DNA from 3 places in the Lysinibacillus sp. NPDC093190 genome. Region 2 is predicted to be linked to each of the others. Evidence: a T-box and tRNA genes for the amino acid it is inferred to sense, from the RefSeq annotation. Region 2 holds a T-box; the other regions hold tRNA genes.
What was found. The T-box of region 2 lies ahead of argS (arginine--tRNA ligase). A T-box ahead of a tRNA ligase gene usually reads a tRNA of that ligase, here a tRNA-Arg.

Region 1: it has a tRNA-Arg gene. The T-box ahead of argS (arginine--tRNA ligase) is inferred to sense a tRNA for this amino acid. The anticodon was not compared.
Region 3: it has a tRNA-Arg gene. The T-box ahead of argS (arginine--tRNA ligase) is inferred to sense a tRNA for this amino acid. The anticodon was not compared.

Annotation. Positions count from the first base shown of each region.
Region 1 covers NZ_JBNNVG010000017.1:2-2,276, reverse strand. Annotated here, with positions in the region: gene ACQKOF_RS14220 (YqjF family protein) at 1-163, shown strand, start outside; gene ACQKOF_RS14215 (SDR family oxidoreductase) at 208-501, opposite strand; gene ACQKOF_RS14210 (SDR family NAD(P)-dependent oxidoreductase) at 566-766, opposite strand; tRNA gene ACQKOF_RS14205 (tRNA-Arg) at 1,108-1,181, shown strand.
Region 2 covers NZ_JBNNVG010000004.1:181,978-184,252, reverse strand. Annotated here, with positions in the region: gene ACQKOF_RS05550 (hypothetical protein) at 1-328, shown strand, start outside; T-box leader at 409-628, shown strand; gene argS (arginine--tRNA ligase) at 867-2,275, shown strand, end outside.
Region 3 covers NZ_JBNNVG010000021.1:833-3,107, reverse strand. Annotated here, with positions in the region: gene ACQKOF_RS16260 (basic amino acid ABC transporter substrate-binding protein) at 1-698, opposite strand, end outside; tRNA gene ACQKOF_RS16255 (tRNA-Arg) at 1,185-1,259, opposite strand; gene ACQKOF_RS16250 (hypothetical protein) at 1,725-1,994, shown strand; gene clpP (ATP-dependent Clp endopeptidase proteolytic subunit ClpP) at 2,084-2,275, shown strand, end outside.

The DNA.
Region 1 (2,275 bases), on a different contig from region 2:
GCCATGGCAGCTACAACGAGTTCATATTAACATTGAAAGCAATACACTAGCTCCATTTGTGAAGGAATCTATACAAGGCATTCAACCTATTGCTCATTATTCGAAGAGTAAACAGGCTAGAATTTATTCGCCAAAAGTAGAAACCAGATTCAAAAAAGTTTAGTGAATCTGGTTTGCTTTTGTTCGTTGATTGAGTAGTAGTTTGACTTATTCTTCATACATCATTTTCTTTGTCATCCCACCATCCACTGTTAGATTAGTGCCTGTCCCTTTAAGGGTGGGAGTCTCAAGGAGCTGTTCATAATCACCTGTTTCAATCCAACCAGGCGAAATACAATTAACCGTAATATTATCTGGACACCTAAAGAACGCGCTAAAGCATGTGTTACTGCGACGATACCGCCTTTTGTTGCTGCATAGGCTTCTTGTATGGGGCTCAGACATCTCAGCGCGTGTAGAGGCTATAGAAACGATTGAGCCGCCATTGACAATAGCTCGCATAACTTTTGCAGCCTCCCTTGAACACAAAAAGACACGCGATTAATTATGCCACGGCATAATTGTGTCAGGAAGTTAAATTTGTTTGAATCGTATCGTTCCATTCATCCAATGTTACGTCATAAAGGGATTTATGTTGAAATTTACCCACATTATTCATTAAAATATGGATAGTACCAAAATGATCAACCGCTTTTTGCATTAAAGAAACGATTCCCTGTTCTTTCGTAACATCTGTTTGAACAAAAAGAACAGAATAACCTTGCACAAGTAAATCTTTTTCTAATTACTGCCCTAATTCTTTATTTACATCGGCAATACATTGGAACCATTTCGTGCATACGCAAGTACAATACCTTTGCCATCCCTTGCGCACCGCCAGTTACAACGACTACTAAATCTTTAAACATATTGATTCCTCCAGTTTTATTGCTTTTCATTATTTTAGCAAAAGTGGAGATTAGGAGGGCATAATGGGGTACAGGAAATCATATAATATTAATATTGAGGCAAACCTTGCCTTCATAGTTAAATTAATGTTGACATTATGATATAAAGAACATATAATAAATATTGTCCTTGATATGGACTGCATAAGAATAACATCATGTCTCAGTAGCTCAGCAGGATAGAGCAACGGCCTTCTAAGCCGTCGGTCGGGGGTTCGAATCCCTCCTGGGACGTCTCAAGGTTCAGATAGAATAGGCTTGAACCAATTGAAAAGCGCTTCAAATCCTTTATTATCAAGGATTTGAAGCGCTTTTCTTTTTGAGAATAAGTTAGAAAAGGATGGAGAATGAAAAGTTTCTACACATTTTCTACATAAGAAAATGTTCATAAAAACGCTAGTTTATGTTCTAAATCGAATCCCTTTTTCTTATACCGATTCCATCACCACTCGAATATGATGAAAGGTTCGTTTAATGTTTAACATTGAAATGAAAACAAAAAAAGTTTGGCCAAACATATTCCGTGGTGTCAGATAAACCTCTTTAAAAAAAATGTGTTTTGTTGCATTTAACCTATGCACTTAGTCATTCCTCGCAACTTACGAGGGGGAGTGCAATGAGAAAATATCTATTTTTTTCACAGAAGTAGCAACGTCAAGTAAAAGACTAAGCTGGGATATGCTACTTGATAAAGTATTGGTTTAGTTTAAGGGTTAAATTAACTTGACCAACATTTTGGTCAAGCAAGAATATTTCAAATTGAGCTGATTTATGATTTAGCGATTATTTGCGACCTGCAATACAGGTATTTAGCAGATACGTATACAAAGTACGAAATGATATATACATTTGCAGAATATAATACTCCCAAAATTAAAGTAAAGAATTTGAATGAAAAATAATTCAATATACTCGTGTGGATATCAGGGGGGATTTCTTACAATTGAAATACACCTTGAAAATCAAGCTAACATCAATTCTTTAGAACTTTTAAAGTTAGAGAATTCAATAGAAATGAATAGTGAGATTTATATTCGTGATGTTTTTTTAATAAAAAGCTTAATATATATTTTTTTAGATGACTCTGTAAAGTCGAATATTACTTATCTTCAAGAAGATTTTTTATGGAGAAATGTATCATATCATCTAAAGAAGGAAACTTGACGGATTGTAATATTAAGTGCAACACCCAGAAGTCAATATAAAGGAAGCCCATAACGACCTCGTGTAGAACGTAGTTACCACACCAAATTCAAACGGAGGAATCGTTATGAGCTATACCCATCTTACCATATCAGAACGTGTAAAAATAGAAACATACCTGGAAC
Region 2 (2,275 bases):
AGATGCTAGCTCAGTAATAATCAGCTATGATGAAGCCGTAGACAGTCCTATTTCGCATGTTGTTGAAATAGATATCCAGTCAAAAAAGGTAAAGACTTTACTAGATAGTGCTGGTATTTATTCGAAAATTCGCTCCGTTAAATTCGATGAAAACAAAGACGGATTTTATTTTTTATCTAGTATAATTGATGAAAATAAACGTTATAGTATTTTAGAAATGCCTAAAGAGAGCGTACTGTCATACTATGACTTCAAGAAAAGTAAGGTGCGAAATGTATGGAGGGCTGAAAAAAGTGTTATTGTTAATTATTCAGCAGAACATTTTTAATGTACAATTTACTTCTTAATAATTCTGAAAAGACTGTTGACTTAAAATGGTGACTCGTGTAGAATATTTTGAAATTACAGTTAAATTCAGTGAAAAAGAGAGTAGTTTATGGAGTTACTGGAAAGCGAATTAGGGATGGTGTGAGCCTAATGCAGCAGCCATAAATGAAACGCACTTTGGAGAAGATTCTCGAATTAGAAGTAGAGAATATCGGGGAGTCACCTCGTTAACAATGGAAAGTGGTCATATTATATGGCAACTAGAGTGGTACCACGGGATTACTATGCTCTCGTCTCTATATTTAGAGATGGGGGCTTTTTTTTATCTTCATTCAGTAGAAATCTCTTACCTCTATTGGTACGAGATGAAAAGGAGATGTGGTCCCTTTTCAGTGAATGTACAAACACCTACCGAATGAAGATAAAGCCTCCGGCGGATGTCACGGATTTTCAAAGGAATGAATTGTGCTGGCACAATTCAAAATCCGGACGCAATTACGCCAAGGCGAAATTGATTTTAAATTGAGAGGAGAATGAACATGAATACACAAATCGCGAAAAGAATCGCTGTGGCATTAAATAACGAGCTGTCTGTCAATGACATTCAAAAATTACTAGAAAAACCGAAAAATATGGACTTAGGGGATGTGGCATTTCCGTGCTTCACGCTGGCAAAAAAATTTAGAAAACCCCCCCACACAATCGCTATCGAAATTCAAAACAATTTAAGCAGTGATTTAATACAAGAGGTTCAAGTATTAGGAGGGTATGTCAATTTATTTTACGATCAGCCAACGATTACACATCAAGTGCTTAGCCAAATAGTAAAAGAAAAAAATTTATACGGAACTCAACAGGAATCGAAGGGGAATATAGTGTTGGATTTTTCCTCACCTAATATAGCGAAGCCTTTTTCCATGGGTCATTTACGTTCTACAGTGATCGGCAATGCTTTGGCCAATATTGCGGAGAAAAATGGCTATCAAGCAATCCGCATTAATCATTTAGGTGACTGGGGAACACAGTTTGGTAAGTTAATTGTTGCCTATCGAAAATGGGGATATCAAAAAACGATTGAAGCTGCCCCAATAGAGGAACTGTTAAAAATTTATGTAAAGTTCCATGAAGAAGCGGAGCAGGATGAAACACTCAATGAACAGGCACGTAGCGCATTTAAAGCATTAGAAGACGGGGATGAAGAGGCGCTAGCTTTATGGCAATGGTTTAGAGATGCATCACTCGAAGAATTCAAGACCATTTATCAACTGCTCGGGATTAACTTTGATTCATTCGCTGGGGAAGCGTTCTACAATGACAAAATGGCTGCTGTTGTTAAAGAGTTGAAAGAAAAAGAGCTGCTTGTGCAATCTGATGGTGCTTTTGTTGTTGAAATCGATAATATGCCACCATGCTTAATTACGAAAACAGACGGTGCCACGCTCTATGCTACACGTGATTTAGCAGCTGCTATTTATCGTAATCAACAATATGGCCCTAAAAAAATATTTTATGTTGTAGGGCATGAACAATCTCTTCATTTTAAACAACTATTTAACGTGATTGAGAAGATGGGATACGATTGGGCAAAAGACTTACAGCATGTGCCTTTTGGGATGATTCTAAAAGACGGTAAAAAAATGTCGACGCGTAAAGGAAAGATCGTTTTATTAGCGGATGTACTAAAAGAAGCGATTGCTACTGCGAAGCGAAATATCGAGGAAAAAAATCCAAATCTAGTGGATAAAGCGAACGTCGCACGTCAGGTTGGTGTAGGAGCGGTTATTTTTAATGATTTGAAAAATGATCGTCTTCATGATATTGAGTTTTCGATTGAGCACATGATGCATTTTGAAGGGGAAACAGGGCCATATATTCAATATACGTTTGCACGTATCTCATCTCTATTGGAAAAAGCAAATGAACATAGTTATGAAGTATCGTTTGAAGC
Region 3 (2,275 bases), on a different contig from region 2:
TTTTGAACCATAAAACCATAGTATTCTTTTTCAAATGCATCATCTTCGATTACTTTAAGCTTCTCTGTTGGATGAGCTTTGATATATTCATAAACTACCGCATTATCACCAATCGTAGCATCCACGTTGCCATTTAGCATTTCTTTGATAGCAACCGGCTGATTTTCAAACGCCATAATATTTGGACTTGAATCACCTTGTAGCTTTTTCGCAGCTTCATGACCTGTAGCATTAATTTGTACTGAAATCTTTTTATCCTTTAAATCAGCTAATGATTTAATCTTGGAATCTTCTTTTACAACGATTAATAATTGAGATTCATAATATGGCTCTGTAAAGTCAAACGTTTCTTTACGCTTTTTATTAATAGAGATCCCTGCTGCACCGATATCTGTTTCCCCATTTTTAACAGTTTGGAAGACAGGCTCCCAGCCAATATTTTGCCACTCTACTTCAAAGCCCATTTCATCTGCAATCGCCTGCAAAATATCGAAATCTAATCCTACAATATTTCCTTTATCGTCAAGCGATTCGAATGGTGCAAATGTCGCTTCTGTTCCTACCTTATAAACTTTCTTACCATTTCCATCTTCGGATGGCACGCTACCGGACGATGTCTTGTCCTTTGCGCCACACCCTGCTAGAACTAGCACAAATGCTGCTACGACTACCAGTAACATAGATAAACTTCTTTTCATAGCTCTCCCCCTAATTCAATTATTTCCCGAAATACAATTAATATTTTTATCAATTCGGAAATATTAGACTATTAGGTCAATTATAGTAACATTATTCTTTTTAGACAATAACATTTCGCATAAAAATTTATTCCATTTGGTTTATCTAGAATAAAACGGTATTAAAAAAAGAAAATAGCACCAATTATGAATATTTATACATTCACAATCGGTGCTAAAGTTAGATATATTTTGCAAAAAAAAAAAGAATCCCCTCAGATAGGATTCTTTTTTTCGACTAGTATAACTAGTCTTCACGTACGGTATGTTCACTAAAAAATAATTTGGAGTTGTTGCCTTTTTGAAGGTTTGAAAGGAACAAATGCGGGAATAATGCCTATTAGGCAACATTCCCATTATTTACCCTCTCTTTTCCCCACTAAGCAGGCTGCTAAACTACTTATTAGGAGAATTGAGTTTTAAAAGTATATCAAATAATCAGTAAAATGGCGCCCTCGGAGGGAATCGAACCCCCAGTGCAAGAACCGGAATCTTACGTGTTATCCATTACACCACGAGGGCAATTGAACACAAAAAAAAAGTACTCACCCTTGGCTTTACTAAAAGCATGATGTAGATAACCCTCATTTGAAGCATACCTGACAAAATAGTGTACTGTACTTTAACTTATGTGACCTTACCAATTATACAAACCTATTGCCCATAATTCAACTATAGAATGCAAAACATTTAAACTTTTTTTATCTTCATCCAGTAAGTGTCAAAACACCTACTAAAAAAAGGAACTCAGGCTAAGAACTTCACATCCTGTGAAAACACCTGCGTGACCAACATTGTTTATCTGAGCGAAAGCGATACGGCAGCGGCAAATGTTTTCTGTAGTGAAAGCAAAGCGGCATCTACAATGGGTTGTCTGTGCGAAAGCAAAGCGACTGCTACAATGGTTTGTCTGTGTGAAAGCGAAGCGACTGCTACAATCGTTTGTCTGTGCGAAAGCGATGCAACTGCTACAATGGGTTTGTCTGTGTGAAAGCGATGCGACTGCTACAATCGTTTGTCTGTGCGAAAGCGATGCGGCAGCTACAATCGTTTGTCTGTGCGAAAGCGATGCGACTGCTACAATCGTTTGTCTGTTCGAAAGCGATGCGGCAGCTACAATCGTTTGTCTGTGCGAAAGCGATGCGGCAGCTACAATCGTTTGTCTGTTCGAAAGCGATGCGGCAGCTACAATTACGCCAAGGCGAAATTGATTTAATTTATTTCACTTTAACAGGGTTAATATTTGACCTTCCCTGACTATAATGTGTATGATAAGGTTACAGCTGAAATACAATGAAAATTTTCAGCAAAAGTATTCGAATTTAGTTTTTTAAGGAGGATTTAACATGAATTTAATTCCTACAGTTATTGAACAAACAAGTCGTGGTGAACGTGCGTATGACATCTATTCACGACTGCTTAAAGACCGTATTATCCTATTAGGAAGCGCAATTGACGACAACGTTGCTAACTCAATTGTTGCTCAACTTCTATTCCTACAAGCAGAAGATCCAGAAAAAGATATCTTTCTTTACATT